One region of the Staphylococcus sp. CoH_129_LAB_1 genome, then DNA from elsewhere that is predicted to be linked to it. Evidence: riboswitches for the same ligand, from Rfam matches in the RefSeq annotation. Region 1 holds a riboswitch; each other region holds the start of a gene.
What was found. Region 1 has a riboswitch for S-adenosylmethionine ahead of AC2FB1_RS09520 (aminotransferase class I/II-fold pyridoxal phosphate-dependent enzyme). Riboswitches for the same ligand answer to the same signal wherever they lie in the genome.
Positions count from the first base shown of each region.

Region 2: another riboswitch for S-adenosylmethionine. It lies ahead of metK (methionine adenosyltransferase); the one in region 1 lies ahead of AC2FB1_RS09520 (aminotransferase class I/II-fold pyridoxal phosphate-dependent enzyme).
Region 3: another riboswitch for S-adenosylmethionine. It lies ahead of metX (homoserine O-acetyltransferase MetX); the one in region 1 lies ahead of AC2FB1_RS09520 (aminotransferase class I/II-fold pyridoxal phosphate-dependent enzyme).
Region 4: another riboswitch for S-adenosylmethionine. It lies ahead of AC2FB1_RS07705 (methionine ABC transporter ATP-binding protein); the one in region 1 lies ahead of AC2FB1_RS09520 (aminotransferase class I/II-fold pyridoxal phosphate-dependent enzyme).

Region 1 covers NZ_JBXWKZ010000034.1:826-6,690, forward strand. The annotation lists gene AC2FB1_RS09505 (heavy metal translocating P-type ATPase) at 1-1,713, shown strand, start outside; gene copZ (copper chaperone CopZ) at 1,802-2,011, shown strand; gene AC2FB1_RS09515 (D-lactate dehydrogenase) at 2,274-3,272, opposite strand; gene AC2FB1_RS09520 (aminotransferase class I/II-fold pyridoxal phosphate-dependent enzyme) at 3,301-4,461, opposite strand; SAM riboswitch class I at 4,531-4,646, opposite strand; partial or broken gene AC2FB1_RS09525 (phytoene desaturase family protein) at 4,714-5,325, opposite strand; gene AC2FB1_RS09530 (aggregation-promoting factor C-terminal-like domain-containing protein) at 5,443-5,865, opposite strand, start outside.
Region 2 covers NZ_JBXWKZ010000043.1:5,191-11,055, forward strand. The annotation lists gene AC2FB1_RS10460 (fluoride efflux transporter FluC) at 1-25, shown strand, start outside; gene AC2FB1_RS10465 (aldo/keto reductase) at 82-918, opposite strand; gene AC2FB1_RS10470 (NERD domain-containing protein) at 1,448-2,359, opposite strand; gene metK (methionine adenosyltransferase) at 2,458-3,654, opposite strand; SAM riboswitch class I at 3,767-3,878, opposite strand; gene pckA (phosphoenolpyruvate carboxykinase (ATP)) at 4,038-5,630, shown strand; gene AC2FB1_RS10485 (alpha/beta hydrolase family protein) at 5,672-5,865, opposite strand, start outside.
Region 3 covers NZ_JBXWKZ010000025.1:26,399-32,263, reverse strand. The annotation lists gene serS (serine--tRNA ligase) at 1-652, shown strand, start outside; gene AC2FB1_RS08225 (AzlC family ABC transporter permease) at 967-1,662, shown strand; gene AC2FB1_RS08220 (AzlD domain-containing protein) at 1,659-1,988, shown strand; SAM riboswitch class I at 2,074-2,175, shown strand; gene metX (homoserine O-acetyltransferase MetX) at 2,248-3,216, shown strand; gene AC2FB1_RS08210 (YybS family protein) at 3,307-4,218, shown strand; gene AC2FB1_RS08205 (DHH family phosphoesterase) at 4,246-5,865, shown strand, end outside.
Region 4 covers NZ_JBXWKZ010000023.1:3,508-9,372, forward strand. The annotation lists gene AC2FB1_RS07685 (arsenate reductase family protein) at 1-48, shown strand, start outside; gene gcvH (glycine cleavage system protein GcvH) at 141-521, shown strand; gene AC2FB1_RS07695 (toprim domain-containing protein) at 661-1,047, shown strand; gene AC2FB1_RS07700 (thioredoxin family protein) at 1,040-1,339, shown strand; SAM riboswitch class I at 1,394-1,498, shown strand; gene AC2FB1_RS07705 (methionine ABC transporter ATP-binding protein) at 1,582-2,607, shown strand; gene AC2FB1_RS07710 (methionine ABC transporter permease) at 2,600-3,295, shown strand; gene AC2FB1_RS07715 (MetQ/NlpA family ABC transporter substrate-binding protein) at 3,316-4,131, shown strand; gene AC2FB1_RS07720 (hypothetical protein) at 4,232-4,396, opposite strand; gene AC2FB1_RS07725 (CsbD family protein) at 4,547-4,732, shown strand; partial or broken gene AC2FB1_RS07730 (IS5/IS1182 family transposase) at 4,729-4,971, opposite strand; gene popT (polyprenyl-phosphate transporter PopT) at 5,108-5,865, opposite strand, start outside.

The DNA.
Region 1 (5,865 bases):
GTGCTTGTAGCACTTGGTACTAGTGCAGCTTATTTCTATAGTATTTACGAAATGAGTAAATGGTTATTAGACTCAACCACACAGCCCCATCTTTATTTTGAAACCAGTGCTGTTTTAATCACTTTAATTTTATTTGGCAAGTATTTAGAAGCACGTGCAAAATCACAAACAACACATGCTTTAAATCAATTATTAAACTTACAAGCCAAAGAAGCACGTCTCATTAAAGATGATGGAACAGAAACAATGGTTCCGCTTCAAAATGTTCAAGTTGGAGACACATTACTTGTTAAACCAGGAGAAAAAATTCCAGTAGATGCAAAAGTCATTAAAGGGACAACAACAGTAGATGAATCCATGTTAACTGGAGAATCCATGCCTATAGATAAAACAGTTGATAATGAAGTGATTGGTGCAACACTAAATAAAAATGGTGTCATTACCATTCAAGCAACAAAAGTAGGTCAAGATACCGCTTTATCTAATATTATTAAAGTAGTTGAAGAAGCCCAAAGTTCAAAAGCACCTATTCAACGTTTAGCAGATATTATTTCAGGCTATTTTGTACCTATTGTCATCGGCATTGCCTTGATCACCTTTATAATATGGATTATTTTCGTTCATCCTGGCCAATTTGAAGATGCACTCGTTGCTATGATTTCTGTATTAGTGATTGCTTGTCCATGCGCATTAGGACTAGCTACACCAACTTCTATTATGGTTGGTACAGGACGTGCAGCAGAAGAAGGTATCTTATTTAAAGGTGGCGAATATGTAGAACGCACTCATCAAATTGATACAATTGTATTTGATAAAACGGGTACGTTGACTCACGGTACACCAGAAGTTACTTACTTTAAAGGTGATGATACCTTATTGCAATATGTTGCTTCTGCTGAGCATAACTCTGAACATCCCTTAGCAACAGCTATTGTTAAGTATGCTAAAACAAAACAAATTACTTTAACAAACATACAACACTATGAAACATTACCAGGTCATGGTATTAAAGCTACAATAAATAATAAATCATTACTCATAGGTAATCGATCATTAATGACACATTATCATATTGATACAGAGTCCTTATTAGATGAAATCACTCAAATTGAACAAAAAGGACAAACTGTCATGTTGATTGCATATGATCAGATATTACGTGGTTATATCGCTGTAGCAGACACCGTTAAATCTGAAGCAAAAGTTGCTGTTCAAGAACTGAAAGAAATGAATTTACGTACTGTAATGATTACAGGAGATAATCACTCTACGGCTCAAGCTATCGCAAGTGAAGTTGGTATTGACCACGTTATTGCAAATGTTCTTCCTGAAGATAAAGCTAAACATGTTGCTCATTTTCAAGATAAAGGTGAAAACGTTGCAATGGTTGGAGATGGTATTAATGATGCGCCCGCTTTAGTTCAAGCAGATATTGGCGTTGCAATGGGAACAGGTACTGAAGTTGCAATTGAAGCAGCTGATATTACTATCTTAGGTGGAGATATTGCCTTGGTTCCTAAAGCGATTCACGCAAGTCATAAAACCATTCGAAATATTAAACAGAATCTTTTTTGGGCTTTCGGTTATAATGCAGCTGGTATCCCTATTGCTGCCATGGGCTTACTCGCTCCATGGATTGCCGGTGCCGCAATGGCATTAAGTTCTGTCAGCGTTGTAACCAATGCATTACGTCTAAAACGTATGAAATTATAACTCTATTTTAAAATTTACACTTTCATAAAAATTTAAAAAGCGTAAAATATGGGTATAGTAATTATGAAATATTTGGAGGTGACAATCAATGATTAACGGAGTCATTAAAGTAGACGGTATGAGTTGTGACCATTGTAAAAATACAATCGAATCAGCATTAGCTAAAATTAATGGTGTAAGAACTGCGGAAGTAGACCTTGATAAAAATGAAGTTCGTGTAGATTATAATGATGAACTTGTTTCAATGAAAGAATTACATGATACAATCGAAGATCAAGGCTATGACGTAAAAAAATAATAAAAAGAGTCCGGGACATAAAGTTTCTGGATAAGTGAAAAAAGACAAGTTCTATTGAAATAATATAGAACTTGTCTTTTTTATAAACTTTTGATTATTTTCAACTCGTTGGGTTGCTCGTTTTCTTATATTGAGTGCCATTAGTAGAGTAAGTAGAGTCATGTTATATTCTTTATACATAAGAAGCCAGTAAATGAAGTTATAATAAACTTATTTACTGGCTATTTTGCTAGGAATTATGTCCCAGCCTCTTGTTTATATTCTAATTGACTCTTAGTTTTGTCGTACCAGTTGCTAACACATCTAGTGTTGCATCAAGTGCATCAACAATAAGATTCTTCACAGCTGCTTCTGTATAAAAAGCAATATGTGGCGTTAAAATGATATCTTCTCTTTCAATAAGTTGCTTTAAGAGTGCATCATCTATATCTTTTTCACGATAATCACCAGGGAAAAGCCCTCGTTCATATTCGTATGTATCTAATGCAGCCCCTTTAATTCGACCACTATCTATATTAGAAAGTAATGCGCTGGTATCTACAATTGAGCCTCTAGCTGCATTCACAAATACCGCACCTTGTTTAAAGTTTGAAAAAATAGATTCATCGAATAAATGGTGATTATATTTTGTTGCTGGAATGTGCACAGTAACAATATCTGCTTCTTTAATTGCTTCTTCTAACGTATCTTTATAATCAATAAATTCAGCTATGGATGCACTTGGAAATGGGTCATAAGCGACTACCTTACTGTTATAACCTTTTGCAAAAATACTTGCTACAATCGAACCTATACGTCCAGTACCAATAACTGCAACAGTTAAATCACGAATAGATTGAGATAAAATAGAAGGTTCCCAACGAAAATCAAAGTCACGTACTTTATTTTGAATACGTTTTTGATACCTTACAATATTAATAGCTTGTGTAACAGCAAATTCAGCAATTGAACTTGGAGAATACGATGGTACATTTGAGATAATCATATCGTATTTTGTAGCTAATTCTAAATCATACGTATCAAATCCTGCACTACGTTGTGCGATTTGTTTAATACCATATTGTTTTAATTTCGCAAAAATCTCTTCTGAAATTGGATGCTGTTGTGATAACGATAGACCGTCAAATCCTTTTACAGTTTCAATTGTTTCCTCCGTTAACATTTCTTTGGTTAAATCAACATCAACATTGTTGTATTCAGCCCATTCTTCAATATACGGAATGTCTTCTTCTCTTACACTCATTATTTTTATTTTAGTCATACATTTTCACCTAATTTCATTATTTTAACTATTCTTGATACATATCTGCTAAATCTACTAATCTATTTGCCGCCTCTTCTAATGCATCATCATCTAATGCAAGTGATATTCGAACATAATACTTTCCATTTTCACCAAATGGGATGCCTGGCGCAACTAAAATTGATTTTTCTTTTAATAAATATTGTTCAAATGTTTCACTATCATAACCTGGAGGAGTACGTAGCCATGAATAGATTCCCCCCTTAGAGTGAACGAATGGCAGGTGTGCTTCACTTAATTTTGCTTCAAATTTATCTCGGCGTCTTTTAAATGTATCATTCTGCTCTTCTAAAAATTCATCATAATGATTGAGTGCATAAGCTGCTGCGTCTTGTAAGGCACCAAACATTCCAGCATTCGTATGTGTTTGATATTTTTTTAATGCTTGAATCATATCTTTATTTCCCACTGCAAACCCCACTCTGAAACCTGACATATTATATCCTTTTGAAAGTGAGAAAATTTCAATAGCAACATCTTTACCATGTTCTGAAGCAAGAATACTAGGATTTTTAGCATCAAACCCAAATGCACTATATGCAAAGTCATGTACAATCTTTGTCTTTGTACCTTTGAATCGTTCAATTGCTTCGTCAAATACTTCTTTTGTAGCCGTTGATCCCGTTGGATTATTAGGATACGTTAAATAAACAAGTGCTGTGTTGTTTAATACTTCCTTATCTACATTATCCCAATTTGGCAAATAATCTGGTGGGGCTAGATTTAATGGAACCGGATTGGCATCTGCGAGCATGACCCCTGCTAAATAATCTGTATATCCAGGATCAGGAAGTAACACATTTTCTTCAGGATTAACAACACATGTAGGTAAAGCTACCAATCCATTTTTTGTACCATATAAAATACATACTTCATCCTCTTTATCTAATGTCACGTTATACTGACGTTGATAAAAATTAACAATGGCTTCTTTAAATGATTCTTTCCCATGAAAAGCACCGTATTTTTGATTTTCAGGAATACGAATAGCTTCAGAAAAATGATCGATGATACCTTTAGGCGTTTCCCCATCTGGAATCCCTACTGCCATATTAATAAGCGGTAATGGGCCATGTTCTACTTTACGTCCCATCGTTTTTCCAAAATAACTATCAGGAATGGCTGCTAATCTTTTTGAAATAACCATATTATTCCTCCTTAAATAAAAAAGCTATATACCACTTTTTTGTGGCATATAGCTTCATGAGATATATGTCACTTATCTATGAGGTCATTTTACAGTCCTCTTGGAATTAGCACAGTACTTTATATTTATAAGGCCTGTTGCTGAAGTTTCATTGGGCCAAATCCCTTCACTTCTCTTGATAAGTTCTTGCATATTAATTAAGTTTTATTTTAACATTAGACTAATAATTGTCAATTTTCAGACTTATATTTTCTACTTCATATTTTTAATATCTTCTAACATAGCCTCTGCTGTTATTTTAGCACTTGTTAATACAATGGGTACACCGGCGCCTGGATGTGTACTTGCGCCTGCAAAATATAAATCTTTATAATCACGAGACACATTAGGCGGACGATAATAATTACTTTGTGTTAAAGTAAGCATTAATCCAAAAGCCGTACCGAATTTAGCATTATAACGTGCTTCAAAATCTAAGGGTGTAAAAATAGTTTCAGATACGATATCTTCACGCACTCCTTTAAGCGCTTCAATTGTTTCTATTTTTTTGTAAATTTCATTTTTAGTCTTTTCAATTATGGCTGGATTATTCCAATCAATTTGACCTGTTTTAAGCTCAGGTACTGGCATTAAAATGTACATACCTGTTTTTCCTTCAGGAGCCAATTCCTCATCTTCAACAGAGGGGAAATAAAGATATATAGAAGGATCTTTCGGCAATCTTCCTTCAAAAATATCGTCAATGTTTCCTCTAAAATCTTCAGCAAAAATCACATTATGCAAATGAACTTTATCTTTCAAATCTCTGTTTATTCCTGCATAAATTAAAAATGCAGAACATGAATAATCCATTTTATCTATCTTTATATGTATTAAGCAAGAAATTAAAAATATTATATTAAAAAAATAAAAAAAGGAGAACGACATTGTCGTCCTCCTTTTTTGATAACTCGATGTACTATCCAGTTATCTATTTAAATCTTACCACCAACCGTTAGCATTACGGAAAGCAATTGCTGCATCCCATGAACCGTAACGTGATTTAGCATAGTTAGCCATACCTTGAGTTTGTGTAGCTACTGAACCAGTACCCCAAGCTTCTTTAGTTTGACCTAAACCTCTGTAACCAATTGGGTTAACAGCATTTGGATTACCACCTGATTCAGGCATTACGATAGCGTTCCAAGCAGCTTCAGTACCACCATTAGCTAAGAATTGAGCTTTAACTGAACCACCAGTTGAAGCAGTTGAGTATGAAGTTGTTTTTGGTGCTGAATATGAAGTAGTACGAGCACTGTAGTTATTATAGCTAGAAGTTTCTTGTACTGGAGCTGAAACAGCTTTTACATTTGAAGTGCTAGCTTGATTATTTGAGCTTACTGATTGAGTTGAAGCTTGGTTGTA
Region 2 (5,865 bases), on a different contig from region 1:
TTGTTTAATTGGCTTTATAATATAAAAAAAGAGTGAACATGTAGTTAATCAACCTGCATGTTCACTCTTTTTCAATTGAATCTATTGACCTTCAAATGTATCTGGATCAGGTCCTATACGTTGATCTTTGTTTAAATTATCAATTCGTTTCATTTGTTTTTCTGATAATTCAAAATCAAATACATCTATATTTTCTTCAATTCTGCTTGGTGTTACTGATTTAGGAATAACCACGACATTATGTTGCATATTCCATTTAATAATAACTTGTGCTGCTGATTTATTAACTTCATTTCCGATTTCATTCAACGTTTCATCGTTTAAAATTTGAGCATTCATAAATGGTGACCAAGATTCCATATGAATGTTTTGAGCTTCCAAATATTTTCTAAGTTTTTCTTGAGTAAAGTATGGATGGAATTCTACTTGGTTAATCACTGGTTTAATTGAAACTTGTGCTAATAATGCTTCAAAGTGATCCGGATTGAAATTACTAACTCCAATGTTTTTGACTTTATTATCTTTGTATAAATCCTCCATACCTTTCCAAGTATCGATCATTACCGCCTCATTTGTACCTGGCCAATGTACTAAATATAAATCTAAATAATCTAACCCAAGTTTTTGGATACTTGTTTCGTAGGCTCGAGCTACATTTTCACGTCCGAAATCTTCGAAAAATAATTTTGATGTTACGAAAATATCTTCTCTATTTAATCCTGTTGATTCTAATCCTTCTTTGATACCTTGACCTACTTGTTCTTCATTTCCATATACTTTAGCTGTATCTATACTACGATATCCAGATTCAATAGCATGTTTAACAGCTTCTTTACAAGTATCGTTGTTTTCTACTCGGAATGTTCCAAGTCCTAACATAGGCATTTGATTTCCATTATAGAATTCAATATAGTCCATTTTTCTTCCTCCCTTAAAAATAACTATTCTGTATATACCCTAAAAGTATATTTATGAACATCAATCATAATATAAAAAAACGAGTCTGGGACATAATGTTTCTAGATAAGTGAAAAAAGACAAGTTCTATTGAAATAATATAGAACTTGTCTTTTTCATAAATTTTTTATTATTTTCAACTCGTTGGGTTGCTCGTTTTCTTATATTGAGTGCCATTAGTAGAGTAAGTTAAGTCATGTTATATTCTTTATATATAAGGAACCTTGTTAATTTAGTTTATTGGTATTTATTAATTTATACGAAAGAGCCTTATTTTTTTAAGTAATTCAATGTAAAATTACATATAAATAAAAAGTATTTTGGCGAGACTCTTGAGAGAACAGGACAAGCTGAAGACGACAGGCTGAAGCTGTCCCCTAAGAAAGCGTGTCAACAATACGTAGTATTGTAAAGAAGCCAGTAAATGAATTTATAATACACTCATTTACTGGCTATTTTGCTAGGAATTATATCCCAGCCTCAACTTCTCTTAATTAAATGATTCAATTTTATCCATTATATTTTGTAATTCATCGACATTATATTGAATACGTCCATGGAATACAAATTTATTAAAGAATTCATCAAGTTGTTCAGGACCAACTAAAACCTTAACGCTTGAACTTTGCGCATAGTTTGAAATCGTTACTTCTTTATCATGTTTAGGATTAAAATATAAAATTGATGTTGGTGTATATTTAAGTCCTAATTCTGTTTGTAAATCTGTAGCCAACTTCTCAATCGTAGAAAGTTGATCAAAATAATTAATAAATGATAGTTTTGAATGATTATCTTCATGTTGATCAAGAACTAACGTTTGAGGCGCTTTTATATTTAAATCAAGTGTATCAAATACTTGTTTCATCATTGGTAACTCTTGAAATTGCGCACCACTAATTCCATTATAAACATGGCCTTTTAATAATTGAGAATCAATGATATATAAACCAGTTCTTGTAAGCACAAGATGACTAATACGTTGAATAGTATTAAACTCATTACTTGGCAAGAAAATATTAGCCATTATATGCATATCTTCACGTCTAATACGTTTTTCTTTAACTAGACGGTCTCTAATACCAATAAGTCTCATATCAGTCACGTATTCACTTTTATTTTTAGAAAATAATTTTAAAGCATCAATTTCACGTTCTTTTCCATTAACTGTAGCTTCAAATTCTTCTTTTTGTTTTGTCACTTGTTTTTTATTTTCGATACGTTCTTTTTCAAGTGCTTCCTCATGTGAAGACTTAAGTTGTTGTTCCTTGAGATTATATTCTTCACTCGCTTTATGCTTCATATTATTTTTACTTTTCAAGGCAACTAAAAATAAAACGAAACATATAATTGCTATAATTATCGCTATGATTAAGCCAATCTCAACCGGTCCAAATGAATTCATTCGATAACGCTCCTTTTAAACTGTCAATATCTATCTATTATAATAGAAATAGATGATAATTTCGAGATTTAACCTAATTAACTACTGTATATCCTACATTATTCTTGAACAGCATCCTTTAGGACATTCACTTTATCTAATTTCTCCCATGGTAACAATACATCAGTACGACCAAAGTGTCCATATGCAGCTGTTTGTTTATAAATAGGATGTTTTAAATCAAGCATTTTAATAATACCTGCTGGTCTTAAGTCAAAGTGATTTCTTACCGCTTCAACTAATTGTGCTTCAGAAACTTTCCCTGTTTTAAATGTATCAATAGCAATAGATACAGGTTCTGCTACACCAATTGCATAAGCTAATTGCACTTCACATTGTTCAGCTAATCCAGCTGCTACAATATTTTTTGCAACATATCTTGCTGCATATGCGGCAGAACGGTCTACTTTTGTAGGATCTTTACCACTGAAACAACCACCTCCATGACGAGCATAACCGCCATATGTATCTACGATAATTTTTCTTCCAGTTAAACCAGCGTCTCCTTGAGGACCTCCAATAACAAATCGACCAGTTGGATTAATAAAGAATTTTGTTTCATCATCAATCAAACTATTAGGCACAGTCGGATAAATGACATGATCCTTAATATCTTTTTGAATTTGACCTAACTCAATATCTTCAGCATGTTGAGAAGACAGTACAATCGTATCAATACGTTTAGGTTTATCATTTTCATCGTATTCTACTGTTACTTGAACTTTACCATCTGGACGTAAATAATTTAAGGTACCATCTTTACGAACATCGGATAAGCGTTTCGCTAGTTGATGTGATAAAAAGATTGGAAGTGGCATATATGTTTCAGTTTCATTTGTTGCATAACCAAACATTAAACCTTGGTCTCCGGCACCTGTTGCTTCAATTTCTTTTTCAGATATATCATTGCGATACTCAAGTGCTTTATCTACACCTTGTGCAATGTCAGGTGATTGCTCATCAATCGCTGTTAAAACAGCCATAGTTTGATAATCGTAACCATATTTAGCCCTTGTATATCCGATATTTTTAATTGTTTCGCGGACTACTTTAGGAATATCTACATATGTAGACGTTGAAATTTCACCAGAAATCAAAGCCATACCTGTTGTTACAGTTGTTTCACAAGCAACACGTGCATTAGGATCGTCTTTTAAAATTTCATCTAAAATTGCATCAGACACTTGATCAGCAATTTTATCTGGATGCCCTTCTGTCACTGATTCTGATGTAAATAAACGTTTATTATAAGTCATGATTTGCTCCTTTTTAACTATATTTACGAAAATTCTCTTTTGACAATGAGCTTAAAATAAAAGAGCCTTCTCAACTATCTAGATAGAGAGAAGGCTCTTAAACGTCCATTCGCTCTTATCGTTCAGACAAATATTGTGTCTGCAAACGGTTTGGCACCTTTCTTTAAAAAAAGAGGTTGCTGGGCTTCATTGGGTCCATGTCCCTCCACCGCTCAGGATAAGAGAATCCGTTAAAATCTATACTACATAATTACTTTAAAATTGTCAATTTTGATTTTTTAAATGCCCTTTTATTTATAATGGAATAATTAAATCAATATGTTATACTATTTTATTGTAAGGGCTTACATATAAGTATAAAAACATATTTGGAGGGATGTTGTATGTCAATAGATACATACAGTGAAACACCTAAAATCAAACACTTATTAGAAAAAGAAACGACTTTATTTCAACTTTCTACTACTCAGCTTTATTATAAAATTTTAAATAATAATGAAGGTGAACTCACTGAACTTGGCGCAATTAATATGAGTACAGGTAAGTATACAGGTCGTTCACCAAAAGATAAATTTATCGTGAATGAACCTTCATATCGAGACAATATCGATTGGGGAGACATTAATCAACCTATTGATGAAGAAGTATTTTTAAATTTATACAATAAAGTATTAGATTATTTAGATCAAAAAGATGAACTATATGTCTTTAACGGCTATGCTGGAAGTGACAAAGACTCACAACTAAAATTAAAAGTCATCAATGAGCTTGCATGGCATAATTTATTTGCGCAAAATATGTTTATCCGACCTGAATCAGTTGAGGAAGCAAGTCATATTAAACCAAATTTCACTATCGTTTCTGCCCCACATTTTAAAGCCAATCCAGATGTTGACGGTACTAATTCCGAAACGTTTATTATTGTTTCATTTAAACATAAAGTAATTTTAATTGGTGGTACTGAATACGCTGGAGAAATGAAAAAAGGTATCTTTTCAGTGATGAATTATTTATTACCTATGCAAGATATTATGAGTATGCATTGCTCTGCAAATGTCGGAGAAAAAGGTGATGTTGCTCTGTTCTTTGGACTATCTGGGACAGGAAAAACAACGTTATCAGCAGCTTCAAATCGCAAATTAATCGGCGATGATGAACATGGTTGGAACAAAAATGGTATTTTCAACATTGAAGGTGGTTGCTATGCAAAAGCAATTCACTTATCTAAAGAAAAAGAACCTCAAATTTATAATGCCATAAAATATGGTACTATTCTTGAAAATACTATCGTTGATGAACGTGGTCATGTTGATTTTGATGATAATACAAATACCGAAAACACACGTGCTGCTTATCCAATCCATCATATTGATAATATCGTATTACCTTCTAAAGCTGCACATCCTAATACAATTATTTTCTTAACTGCAGATGCATTTGGCGTGCTTCCACCTATTGCTAAATTATCTAAATCACAGGCAATGTATCATTTCTTAAGTGGTTTTACATCAAAATTAGCTGGCACTGAACGTGGCGTGACAGAACCTGAGCCATCATTTTCTACGTGCTTTGGCGCTCCATTCTTACCTTTACATCCTACTAAATATGCAAATTTACTTGGTAAGCTAATTGATGAACATGATGTTGATGTATATCTAGTAAACACAGGATGGACTGGTGGTAAATATGGTATAGGACGTCGTATCAGCTTACATTATACACGTTATATGGTAGATCAAGCTATTTCTGGTAAGCTAAAACAAGCTACATTTACCACAGATGAAATATTCGGTTTAAGTATACCAATTGAAATGGAAGATGTACCTAAAACGATTTTAAATCCAATCCATGCTTGGAACGATCCTGACGCTTATCGCCATCAAGCTAATGACTTAAAACAACGTTTTGAAGAAAACTTCAAAAAATTTGGAAATGAAGTAAAAGATATTGCCAAAGAAGGCGGATTTAATCATTAATATAATATAAATTAAAAGACTTACATGAATAACCTTTATGGTCATCTTTGTAAGTCTTTTTCTATATGATTCATCCATTGAAATATATAATCTAAAACTTCTTTCAATGCTTGCGGTCTTGGTACATGTCCTTCTTCAAGTTGATAAAATGTATCATGCTTGACCCCTTTAAGTTCTAAATGTTCTTGAAGAAAATACGCTTGATGTATCCCTACTTGTCGATCTTTACCTCCAT
Region 3 (5,865 bases), on a different contig from region 1:
ACCTAAATTTGAAGAAGATTTATTCAAAGTTGAAAAAGAAGGCTTATATACAATTCCAACTGCAGAAGTTCCATTAACAAACTTCTACAGAAATGAAATTATCCAACCAGGTGTATTACCAGAAAAATTCACTGGTCAAACTGCATGTTTCCGTAGTGAAGCGGGATCAGCTGGTAGAGATACAAGAGGTTTAATTCGTTTACACCAATTTGATAAAGTTGAAATGGTACGTTTTGAAAAACCTGAAGATTCTTGGGATGCATTAGAAGATATGACTCAAAATGCTGAAGCAATTTTAGAAGAATTAAAATTACCATATCGTCGTGTCATTTTATGTACTGGAGATATTGGTTTCAGTGCAAGTAAAACATATGACTTAGAAGTATGGTTACCAAGTTATAATGACTATAAAGAGATTAGTTCTTGCTCAAACTGTACTGATTTCCAAGCACGTCGCGCTAATATTCGTTTCAAACGTGATGCTTCTTCTAAACCAGAGTTAGTACACACATTAAATGGTAGTGGACTTGCAGTAGGTCGTACATTTGCAGCTATCGTAGAAAACTATCAAAACGAAGATGGTTCAATCACAATTCCAGAAGCACTTGTACCATTTATGGGTGGTAAAACAGAAATTCGCCCAGTCAATTAATAATTAGATATAATTTAACTAATAAGAACCTGAGACATAATAAATTGTCTCAGGTGTTTTTTATGTGTTATCCTACTTTTTATTTAATTTTCCTACTAAAATAAGACTACTCTGAGAGAGGTAACTTTAAAAATTTCTAAAATTTCTGATATCTTTAAAATGCTTTTTATATCAAGGTTTTAAAACTACCTTCTCTCTTACCTCACTCAAACGGTTGTCTAAAAATATTGAAGGTTATCTTAGATTATCTTAGACTGAGTTTAATTAAAATGTATATTCAATTTAAACACACATATATATAGGGGGGAGCTAAAATGACGTCACATGTGACATTTCAACAAGGGGTCAAAGAATGTATTCCAACATTATTAGGATACATTGGGATAGGATTATCATTTGGCATTGTGGCAGCTTCTCAACATTTTAGTGTTCTAGAAATCCTTCTGTTATGTTTACTCGTTTATGCAGGTGCAGCACAATTTATTATTTGTGCTTTAGTCATTGCTGGCACACCTATATCAGCAATTGTGTTAACAACATTAATTGTGAATTCCCGCTTCTTTTTATTATCTATGACGCTTGCCCCTAATTATAAAGAATATGGAATATGGAATCGCTTGGGATTATCTTCTATTCTTACTGACGAAACATTTGGCGTAGCAATCACACCACATTTAAAAGGTGAAACTATTAATGACCGTTGGCTACATGGCTTAAATATTACTGCATATTTATTTTGGACAATATCTTGTGTGGCGGGAGCTGTTTTCGGTAAATATATTTCTCATCCAGACATGCTAGGATTAGACTTTGCGATTACAGCCATGTTTATTTTCCTGGCTATGGCTCAATTTGAAACTATTACACGTTCTAAAATTAAAATTTACCTTACATTAATCGCTTTTGTTATTATAATGATGTTTATTTTAAGTTGTTGGATGCCATCTTATGTGGCTATTCTTGTCACGTCAATTAGTGCTGCCACACTCGGGGTGGTGATGGATCGATGACGATAACTGGACATATGTTTTTACTCATTGTTTTATGTGGACTAGTGACATTGATTGTACGTGTCGTACCATTTTTAATGATTTCACATATTCAGCTTTCGGAAGCAGTCATTAAATGGCTGTCGTTTATTCCAATTTCATTATTTACTGCACTAGTCATTGATAGTTTTATTGTTCAACATGAAGGTGTACAAGGCTTTGAATTGAATATTCCGTTTATTGTAGCAACAATTCCTACCGTCATTATTGCACTTGTGACACGTAGTTTAACCATTACTATTATCGTAGGTGTTGTATTAATTGCAGGTATACGATGGTTCTTTTAAAACGTTTATAGGGTACACATTGAAGTTATCTATAGAATTGGATAAAATATATTTAAATTAAACATTTCAAATACATACATAGATACTCTTATTTTGAGAAGTAGAGGGAATTGGCCCTGTGAAGCTTCAGCAACCGGCAAATAATTTGTACGGTGCTACAACCAACGAGTTACTCGAATGATAAGTACTAAAGCATTGTCGCTTCATACTTTTAAAATTAAGAGTGGAAGCGATTTTTTTTATTCTAAGGAGGTATAGCATGACAAATTATACAGTAGATACATTAAATTTAGGTGCTTTTAAAACAGAATCAGGTGAAACGATTGAGAATCTGAAATTACGTTATGAGCATGTAGGTTATTCGGGACAACCGCTTGTTGTGGTTTGTCATGCTCTGACAGGTAATCATTTAACTTACGGTACAGACGAACATCCTGGATGGTGGCGTGAGATTATTGATGGTGGTTATATGCCAATATATGATTACCAGTTTCTTACTTTTAATGTTATTGGAAGTCCTTTTGGTTCAAGCTCACCATTAAATGATTCTCATTTTCCTAAAAAAATAACATTAAGAGATATTGTTAAAGCAATTGAATTGGGAATAAAAGCACTTGGATTTACTAAAATCGATATTTTAATTGGTGGCAGTTTAGGTGGCATGCAAGTGATGGAATTATTATATAATCATCAATTTGAAGTAGATAAGGCAGTCATCTTAGCAGCTACAGATAAAACTTCTTCATACAGTCGTGCTTTCAATGAAATTGCACGTGAAGCGATTCATATTGGAGGCAAAGAGGGACTTAGTATTGCAAGACAACTTGGATTTTTAACATATCGTTCTTCAAAAAGTTATGACGCGCGCTTTACGCCAGATGAAGTAATTAATTATCAACGTTATCAAGGTAATAAGTTTAAAGAATCCTATAATTTATCGTGTTATTTAACAATGTTGAATGTCTTAGATAGTCATAATCTTGATCGTCAGCGTGATGATGTTGATGAGGTGTTTCAATCTTTAAATACAAAAGTATTAACCATGGGCTTTACAGATGATTTGTTATATCCAGATGATCAAGTAAGAGCAGTAGGAGAACGTTTTAAATATAATCGTCACTTTTTTGTTCCGGACAATGTAGGCCATGATGGTTTTTTACTTAATTTTAATGACTGGGCGCCTAACTTGTATCACTTTTTAAAAGTTTCGAAATTCAAACGAAAATAATAGGTGAGAGAATAGATAACACATTTGTTTTAATTGAATATAGAGGTTAAAATAGAGCTTATAGTCAAAAAAAGTATAGGAGTGGCGAATGTGTTTTCAAAAGTACATCCTAAAGCAATGATTATAGGAACCATCGTGCTTGTAGCAGTTGCTTTAGTTACGTATGTATTGCCGATGATTGGTCTGATTCTATGTTTATTCGCTACCATTCCAGGTATTATCATGTGGCATAAATCAATAGCTACATTTGGAATTGGGGCTTTACTCACTGTAGTCATCACGACCTTATTAGGGAATACCTTTGTATTAAGTGCCATGATTTTAGTTTTATTACTAAGTTTTATAATTGGCCAATTATTAAAAGAACGTACATCTAAAGAGCGCATCTTATATATCGCAACGACGTATTTAAGCATGTTTACGTTAATTGCATTTATGTTATTACAAGCGTTCAAAAAGATTCCAAATACCGAAGTATTGATTAAACCAATAAAAGATGCAATGCACAATGCGATTGTAAGTTCAGGCGTTGAATCAGACTACAAGACCATCCTAGAAGAAGGATTTCGTCAAATGGCTGTTCAACTTCCAAGTTACATCATTATTATTGTCTTTTTCTTAGTTTTAATTAATGTAATTATCACATTTCCAATTTTACGTAAATTCAAAGTAGCAACACCTATTTTTAAACCTTTATTTGCTTGGCAAATGAGTCGTACATTATTATGGATTTACATGATTGTGCTAGTATGTGTGATGTTTGCGACAGAACCAAGTATATTCCAAAGTATCGTATTAAATTTCGAAGTTGTGTTATCATTATTGATGTATATCCAAGGATTGAGTTTGATTCATTTCTTTGGAAAAGCTAAGCGATTACCTGATGCGGTATCTATATTATTAATGGTCGTGGGGACAATTATTTCACCATTTACGCATATCGTATCATTACTTGGCGTGCTTGATTTAGGAATTAACTTAAAACGAATGATTAAAAAATGACTTTAAAAAGTGAATAGAGGTGGAAGAATGAACCGTCAATCCACTAAAAAGGCCTTACTTATTCCTTATTTTTTGATGGTGCTTACGGCGATTGCACTTGTTATTTTAGGTTTTATATTTAAACCCTTAATTTCAATATTTGCAGCCATTGCTTTAATCATTATGATTGTGATTAGTGCGGTATTGATTAGACAAGCATTATTAAAAATGGATAATTATGTGGATAATCTGAGTGGTTATATTTCAGCAGGAAATAATAAAGCAATTAAACGTCTGCCAATTGGCTTAGTCGTAATTGATGCTGAAGACCACATCGAATGGATCAACCAATATATGTCTGAACATCTAGAAACCAATGTCATCTCAGAATCAGTCAATGAAGTTTTTCCAAATATTCTTAAGCAACTTGAAAGAGTGCAAGAGATAGAAATTGAACATGGTCAGTATCATTATAATGTACGTTATTCTGAAGAAGAGCGTTGTTTATATTTCTTTGATATTACAGAAAAAGTACATACAAATGAATTATATGAAGAATCAAAGCCTATCATTGCAACGTTATTTTTAGATAACTACGATGAAATTACGCAAAATATGAATGACACACAACGTTCTGAAATCAACTCAATGGTGACGCGTATTATTAGTCGATGGGCAACTGAATATAATATTTATTTTAAACGTTATAGTTCAGATCAATTCGTAGCTTATTTAAATCAAAAAATCTTAGCAGAAATAGAAGACTCTAATTTTGAAATTCTAAGTCAGTTACGTGAAAAAAGTGTAGGCTACCGTGCACAATTGACATTAAGTATTGGCGTTGGTGAAGGTACCGAAGATTTAATTGAACTTGGAGAATTATCTCAATCAGGACTTGATTTAGCCTTAGGTCGTGGGGGAGACCAAGTCGCAATTAAAAACATGAATGGTAATGTCCGTTTCTACGGAGGTAAGACTGACCCGATGGAAAAACGTACACGTGTTAGAGCACGTGTTATCTCTCACGCATTGAAAGATATCTTAACTGAAGGCGACAAAGTAATTATTATGGGACATAAACGTCCCGACTTAGATGCGGTTGGAGCAGCTATTGGAGTATCTCGATTTGCGTCAATGAATAACTTAGAAGCATATGTGGTACTTAATGAAGAGGATATCGATCCAACATTAAGTCGTGTGATGGAAGAAATTGATAAAAAGCCTGAATTGAAAGAACGATTTGTGACATCTGATGAAGCTTGGGATATGATGACGTCAAAAACAACGGTTGTTGTTGTAGATACACATAAACCTGAAATGGTATTAGACGAAAATATTCTAAATAAAGCTAATCGTAAAGTTGTCATTGATCATCATAGACGTGGAGAAAGCTTTATTTCAAATCCATTACTCGTTTATATGGAGCCTTATGCAAGTTCAACTGCAGAGCTTGTCACAGAGTTATTAGAATATCAGCCAACAGAACAACGATTATCACGTTTAGAATCTACAATTATGTATGCAGGTATCATTGTCGATACACGTAATTTCACATTACGAACTGGTTCAAGAACATTTGATGCCGCAAGTTATTTACGTGCGCATGGCGCAGATACGATTTTAACGCAACAATTCCTAAAAGATGATGTTGATACGTATATTAATCGT
Region 4 (5,865 bases), on a different contig from region 1:
GTCACATTAGGGTTTAAAGAAGATCAATATAAAGATGTATGGTTATAGTAAGTATAATCGCAACTTTTAATATTAATAGTTGAACGAAAACTTGCGGTATGGCATCATTAAATTGTAATTATTTTTAGGAGGGGATTTTCGTGGCAGTACCGAGCGAATTAAAATATTCTAAGGAACATGAATGGATTAAAGTTGAAGGAAATACTGCAACAATTGGTATTACCGAATACGCACAAGGTGAATTAGGAGACATCGTATTTGTCGAATTACCAGATGTTGATGATGAAATTAATGAAGGGGATACATTTGGTAGTGTTGAATCAGTAAAAACAGTATCTGAATTGTATGCACCTGTATCTGGTAAAATTGTTGAAACAAATGATGAACTAGAAGATAGTCCTGAATTTGTTAACGAATCACCTTATGAAAAAGCATGGATGGTAAAAGTTGAATTAAGTGACGAAAGTCAATTAGATGAATTACTATCAGCTGAACAATATTCTGAAATGATTGGCGAATAATTTTTTAAAACTCCTTGATATTAAATCATAGGAGTTTTTTTATTATATTATGTTAATTATCTGTAAATCGTGTTTATATTCATAAATACTGTGAAAAAAGTAAATGATTGTTTAATATCGACTTAGAAGGTGGATGAACATGGCAATTTTAAACAAAGTTATCATTGTTGAAGGTAAATCTGATAAGAAGAAAGTGCAACAAGTCATTGCTGAACCTGTAGATATTATTTGTACACATGGTACAATGAGTATCGACAAATTAGACGATATGATAGAAACGTTATACGGAAAACAGGTCTTTATTCTTGCTGATTCAGATAATGAAGGCGAAAAAATTAGAAAATGGTTTAAACGTCATTTAAGTGAAAGTGAACATATCTACGTAGATAAAACATATTGTGAAGTTGCGCGTTGTCCTAAAAACTATCTTGCTCATGTATTGAGTAAATATGGATTTAACGTAAAAAAAGAGAAAAAACTTATATCTAATTTAAGTTCTGAAAGGTTAGTACTTGTGAATGAATAATTCTATTAAAATTGAAGACATCAAAGAAAACTTTGATAAAAATAGACATTTAATATTTGGATATACTCCTATGTGTGGGACATGTAAGATTTCAGAGCGCATGTTAGATATTGCCAATGACATCGAACAATTACCACTTAAAAAAATTGATTTAAATTACCATAAACATTTTAGTGAAGACTATAAAATTATGTCTGTGCCTGTACTGTTAATTATGAATAAGGATAAAGAAGTAGATAGAATTTATGCATTTCAATCCGTTCCTTATTTGTTAGAAAAATTAAAAAAATGATTGACGAATTATTAGTACAATGATAGGATATAAATTAATTAAATAGTGCGAAAACTCTTATCGAGAGAGGTGGAGGGATGTGCCCTACGAAGCCCGGCAACCGTCTATAATAGAAATGGTGCCAATTCACATAAAGTAAAACACTTTAAAAGATGAGAGAAAGATAATTTTAATGCTTTCTCATCTCTCTAGGTGAGAAAGCATTTTTTAATTACATAAGGAATTTAAGGGAGGCACTTAACGTGATTGAGTTAAATCAAGTTGTAAAACGCTATCATACAAAGAACAAAGATGTACTAGCAGTAGATCACGTTGACTTGAATATAGAATCAGGCTCAATTTTTGGAGTGATTGGATTCTCTGGTGCTGGTAAAAGTACGTTAATTCGAATGTTTAATAATCTAGAAGAACCGACTTCAGGAGATATCATTATAGATGGGGACAATATTAACAAACTTTCTAAGTCAGATTTGAGAAAAAAACGACAAAAAGTAAGTATGATTTTCCAACATTTCAATTTGTTATGGTCGCGTACAGTTATTAGTAATATTATGTTTCCACTAGAAATAGCTGGAGTATCTCGTACAGAAGCGAAAAAGAGAGCTTTAGAACTTGTAGAGTTAGTCGGATTGAAAGGCCGTGAAAAAGCTTATCCTTCTGAGTTATCAGGCGGACAAAAACAAAGAGTTGGAATTGCTCGTGCATTAGCGAATGATCCGAATGTTTTATTATGTGATGAAGCTACAAGTGCTCTAGATCCACAAACAACGGATGAAATTTTAGATTTATTATTAAAAATAAAAGAAGAAAGAAGCCTAACGATTGTGATTATCACACATGAAATGCAAGTGATTAGACGCATATGTGATGAAGTTGCAGTGATGGAAAATGGTCGCGTTATTGAACAAGGTAGAGTCGATGAAGTATTTGAAAACCCTCAACATGAGGTGACAAAACGCTTCGTCAAAGATGATTTAGACGATGACTTTGAAGATTCAATTAAACATCTTGAACCATTGAATAAAGATGCTTATATTATAAGATTGAATTTCAATGGTAATAATACAACGCAACCTATTGTATCTGATATTACACGAACGCAAAATATTGAATTAAATATTTTAGAAGCAAATATTAAAAATACACGTACAGGTTCAGTTGGATTTTTAATAGTACACATTCCACATATAAGTGACGATGGATTTAATTCATTCGTAACTGAATTACATAATCAACACGTGAATGTGGAGGTGATTAAACATGGATAAATCATATGGTGATATCTTCCATGAAATGATTACCATGCCTAATGTGCAATGGCCTGAAGTTTGGCAAGCAATTTATGAAACACTTTATATGACTATAGTGTCAACCATTTTTGCTTTCATCTTTGGTTTAATATTAGGCGTGTTACTATTCTTATCAGCTAAAAGTGATGCACCTGGAGCTAAAATTTTCTATACGGTAGTTTCATTTATAGTGAACTTGTTCCGTGCGATTCCATTTATTATTTTAATTTTGTTATTAATTCCGTTCACAAGCGTATTATTAGGTACAATTAGTGGACCAACAGGAGCACTGCCAGCATTAGTCATTGGAGCTGCACCGTTCTACGCAAGATTAGTTGAAATCGCATTTAAAGAAATTGATAAAGGCGTTATTGAAGCGGCATGGTCTATGGGTGCGAATACTTGGACAGTCGTTCGAAAAGTATTGCTTCCAGAAGCAATGCCAGCACTTGTGTCAGGTATTACAGTAACTGCTATCGCTTTAGTTGGTTCAACTGCTATTGCCGGTGTAATTGGAGCAGGTGGGTTAGGTAACTTAGCGTACTTAACTGGTTTTACTCGTAACCAAAATGATGTCATTTTAGTTTCAACAGTATTTATTTTAATTATTGTATTTATAATCCAATTCATTGGGGATTGGCTTACAAATAAAATTGATAAACGATAATAGAAATGGGGACAGATTAAATGAAAAAACTTTTAAGTTTAGTATTAGTACTTACACTTACAGTTGTATTAGCTGCTTGTGGTAAAGGCGGAGACGAAAAAGATAAAAAAATCGTTGTAGGTGCTTCACCAGCACCACATGCTGAAATCTTAGAAAAAGCAAAACCACTTCTTAAGGAAAAAGGTTATGATTTAGAAATTAAAACAATCAATGATTACACGACACCTAACAAATTGTTAGATAAAGGTGAACTTGATGCTAACTTCTTCCAACACGTACCTTATTTAAAAACTGAAAGTAAAGAAAAAGGCTACAAAATTGAAGATGCTGGTAAAGTTCACTTAGAACCAATGGCTGTGTATTCTAAAAAGTATAAAAGCTTAAAAGATCTTCCAAAAGGTGCAACAGTATATGTTTCAAATAACCCTGCAGAACAAGGTCGTTTCTTAAAATTCTTCGTTGATGAAGGTTTAATTAAAATTAAAAAAGGCGTGAAAATTGAAGACGCTAAATTCGAAGATATTACTGAAAACAAAAAAGACATTAAATTTAATAATAAACAATCAGCAGAATATCTTCCAAAAATCTATCAAAACCAAGATGTAGATGCTGCTATTATTAACTCTAACTATGCTATTGATCAAGGTTTAAATCCACAAAAAGATTCAATTGTAGTTGAAAAACCTAATAACAACCCTTATGCAAACTTAATTGCAGTACAAAAAGGACATAAAGATGATGAAAAAATCAAAGCTTTAATTGAAGTATTACAATCTAAAGATATTCGTGATTTCATCAATGACAAATATAAAGGTGCAGTTGTGCCTGCGAAATAATGATTAATATGTAGTTGAAAAACGGTTCACAAAAAATTTGTGAACCGTTTTTTTTGCATGTTATATCAATATATACATTTAAATAATAGACTCATTTATATTATAAATTTGAATCATCTTGATATAGTATTCCAACGCCAATACCACCTTGCCCCATCGAATATTCAAATTTAATAATCTCTATATAAGGATGTTCTTCTAGAAAGGCATTGACCTTTTTATTTAATCCTTTTTCAGTCATAGCAGTAAAATTAACAAATGTCATAACAATCATCTCCAGTTAATCAGTAATTATAGCAATTATTTTAAATAGGAAGAAAAAATAAAAAATCATAAAAATGATGTTTATTTATAATATACGTTGGGTATTTTAAGGTTAACTAAGACTTCGTAGTCTAGCAAGGAGGAATTTAAAATGGCAGAAGATAAATTTGAACAAGCAAAAGGTAATATTAAAGAAACAGTTGGTAATGCAACTGATAATAAAGATTTAGAAAAAGAAGGTAAAGGCGACAAAGCGTCAGGTAAAGCTAAAGAAGTTGTTGATAATGTTAAAGATAAAGCAAATGATGTTATCGACAAACTCAAAGGTGACAAATAAGTTGTTTTTAATTTAAAGAAGTTTTTGGATAAGTGAAAAAAGACAATTTCTATTAAAATAATATAGAAATTGTCTTTTTTATAATTATTTTGATTATTTTCAGTTCGTTGAGCTGTCACTTTTCTCATATTAAGTGCCATTAGCACAAATCTTAGTTCTCTTTTGTCTTTATTTATCCCTCGAACGGACATTCGAGGGAAACCCAAAATAGCCTTCATAAATCCAAAAACATGCTGAAGCTATTCCCTAAGTAAGCGAGCTAACAATATGTAGTATTGTAAATAAAGAAGCCAGTAAATGAATTTATAATAAACTCATTTACTGGCTATTTTGCTAGGAATTATGTCCCAGTCTCTTTTTTATCTATTTTAGAAATTATGACTGTGTGTCATTGTTAAACGTAATAAGTCCCATACAATAACTTACAATATACCCAATCACTAAAGTGATAATCGAAATGAACCACTCTATTCCAGTGCTAGGTAATCCTGGAAATACTGCATAAACTGAACCAATAACAAAACCCGTAATGAGAGCGAATGTTCCGGTGAAATAGTGAGATAAACAGTATGTGATCATACGGCTTGAAAATAAAAATCCAACCAAAATGCCTAGGCCTACTATCAATAATATAGGGAGACCAATAAAGTTTAACTGAGCTAAATTAGAAATGGCATACATTACAGTTCCATAAGCTCCAAACACAAGTAGCATAAATGATCCAGAAATACCTGGAAGTAACATTGCACTAGATGCACATATACCTGCGATAAAATATTTAATTACAAGACCGAAAGATAATTGGAAAGATAAACCTGATTGCTGTGTGCTAGGATTTAATAACGTTAATGCTACTATAATCATGATGCCCAAAGTTAATAAACTATAATGCTTAATGGTGAATGTTTTTTTAAAATCTGAAGTTTTTAATAGGTAGGGAACAATACCTATAATTAAACCAGTAAAAAAGAACATCGTTATTACGTGATGGTGATTAAGTAGGTAATGAATTAAATTACTAAGTAACCCAATAGCTAAAATCATTCCTATCATTATAGGAAGTAAAAATGTCAGACTCGGCCAAAATCGTTTAGAAAACAATCCACTAATTGATGAAATAAAACCGTCATAAA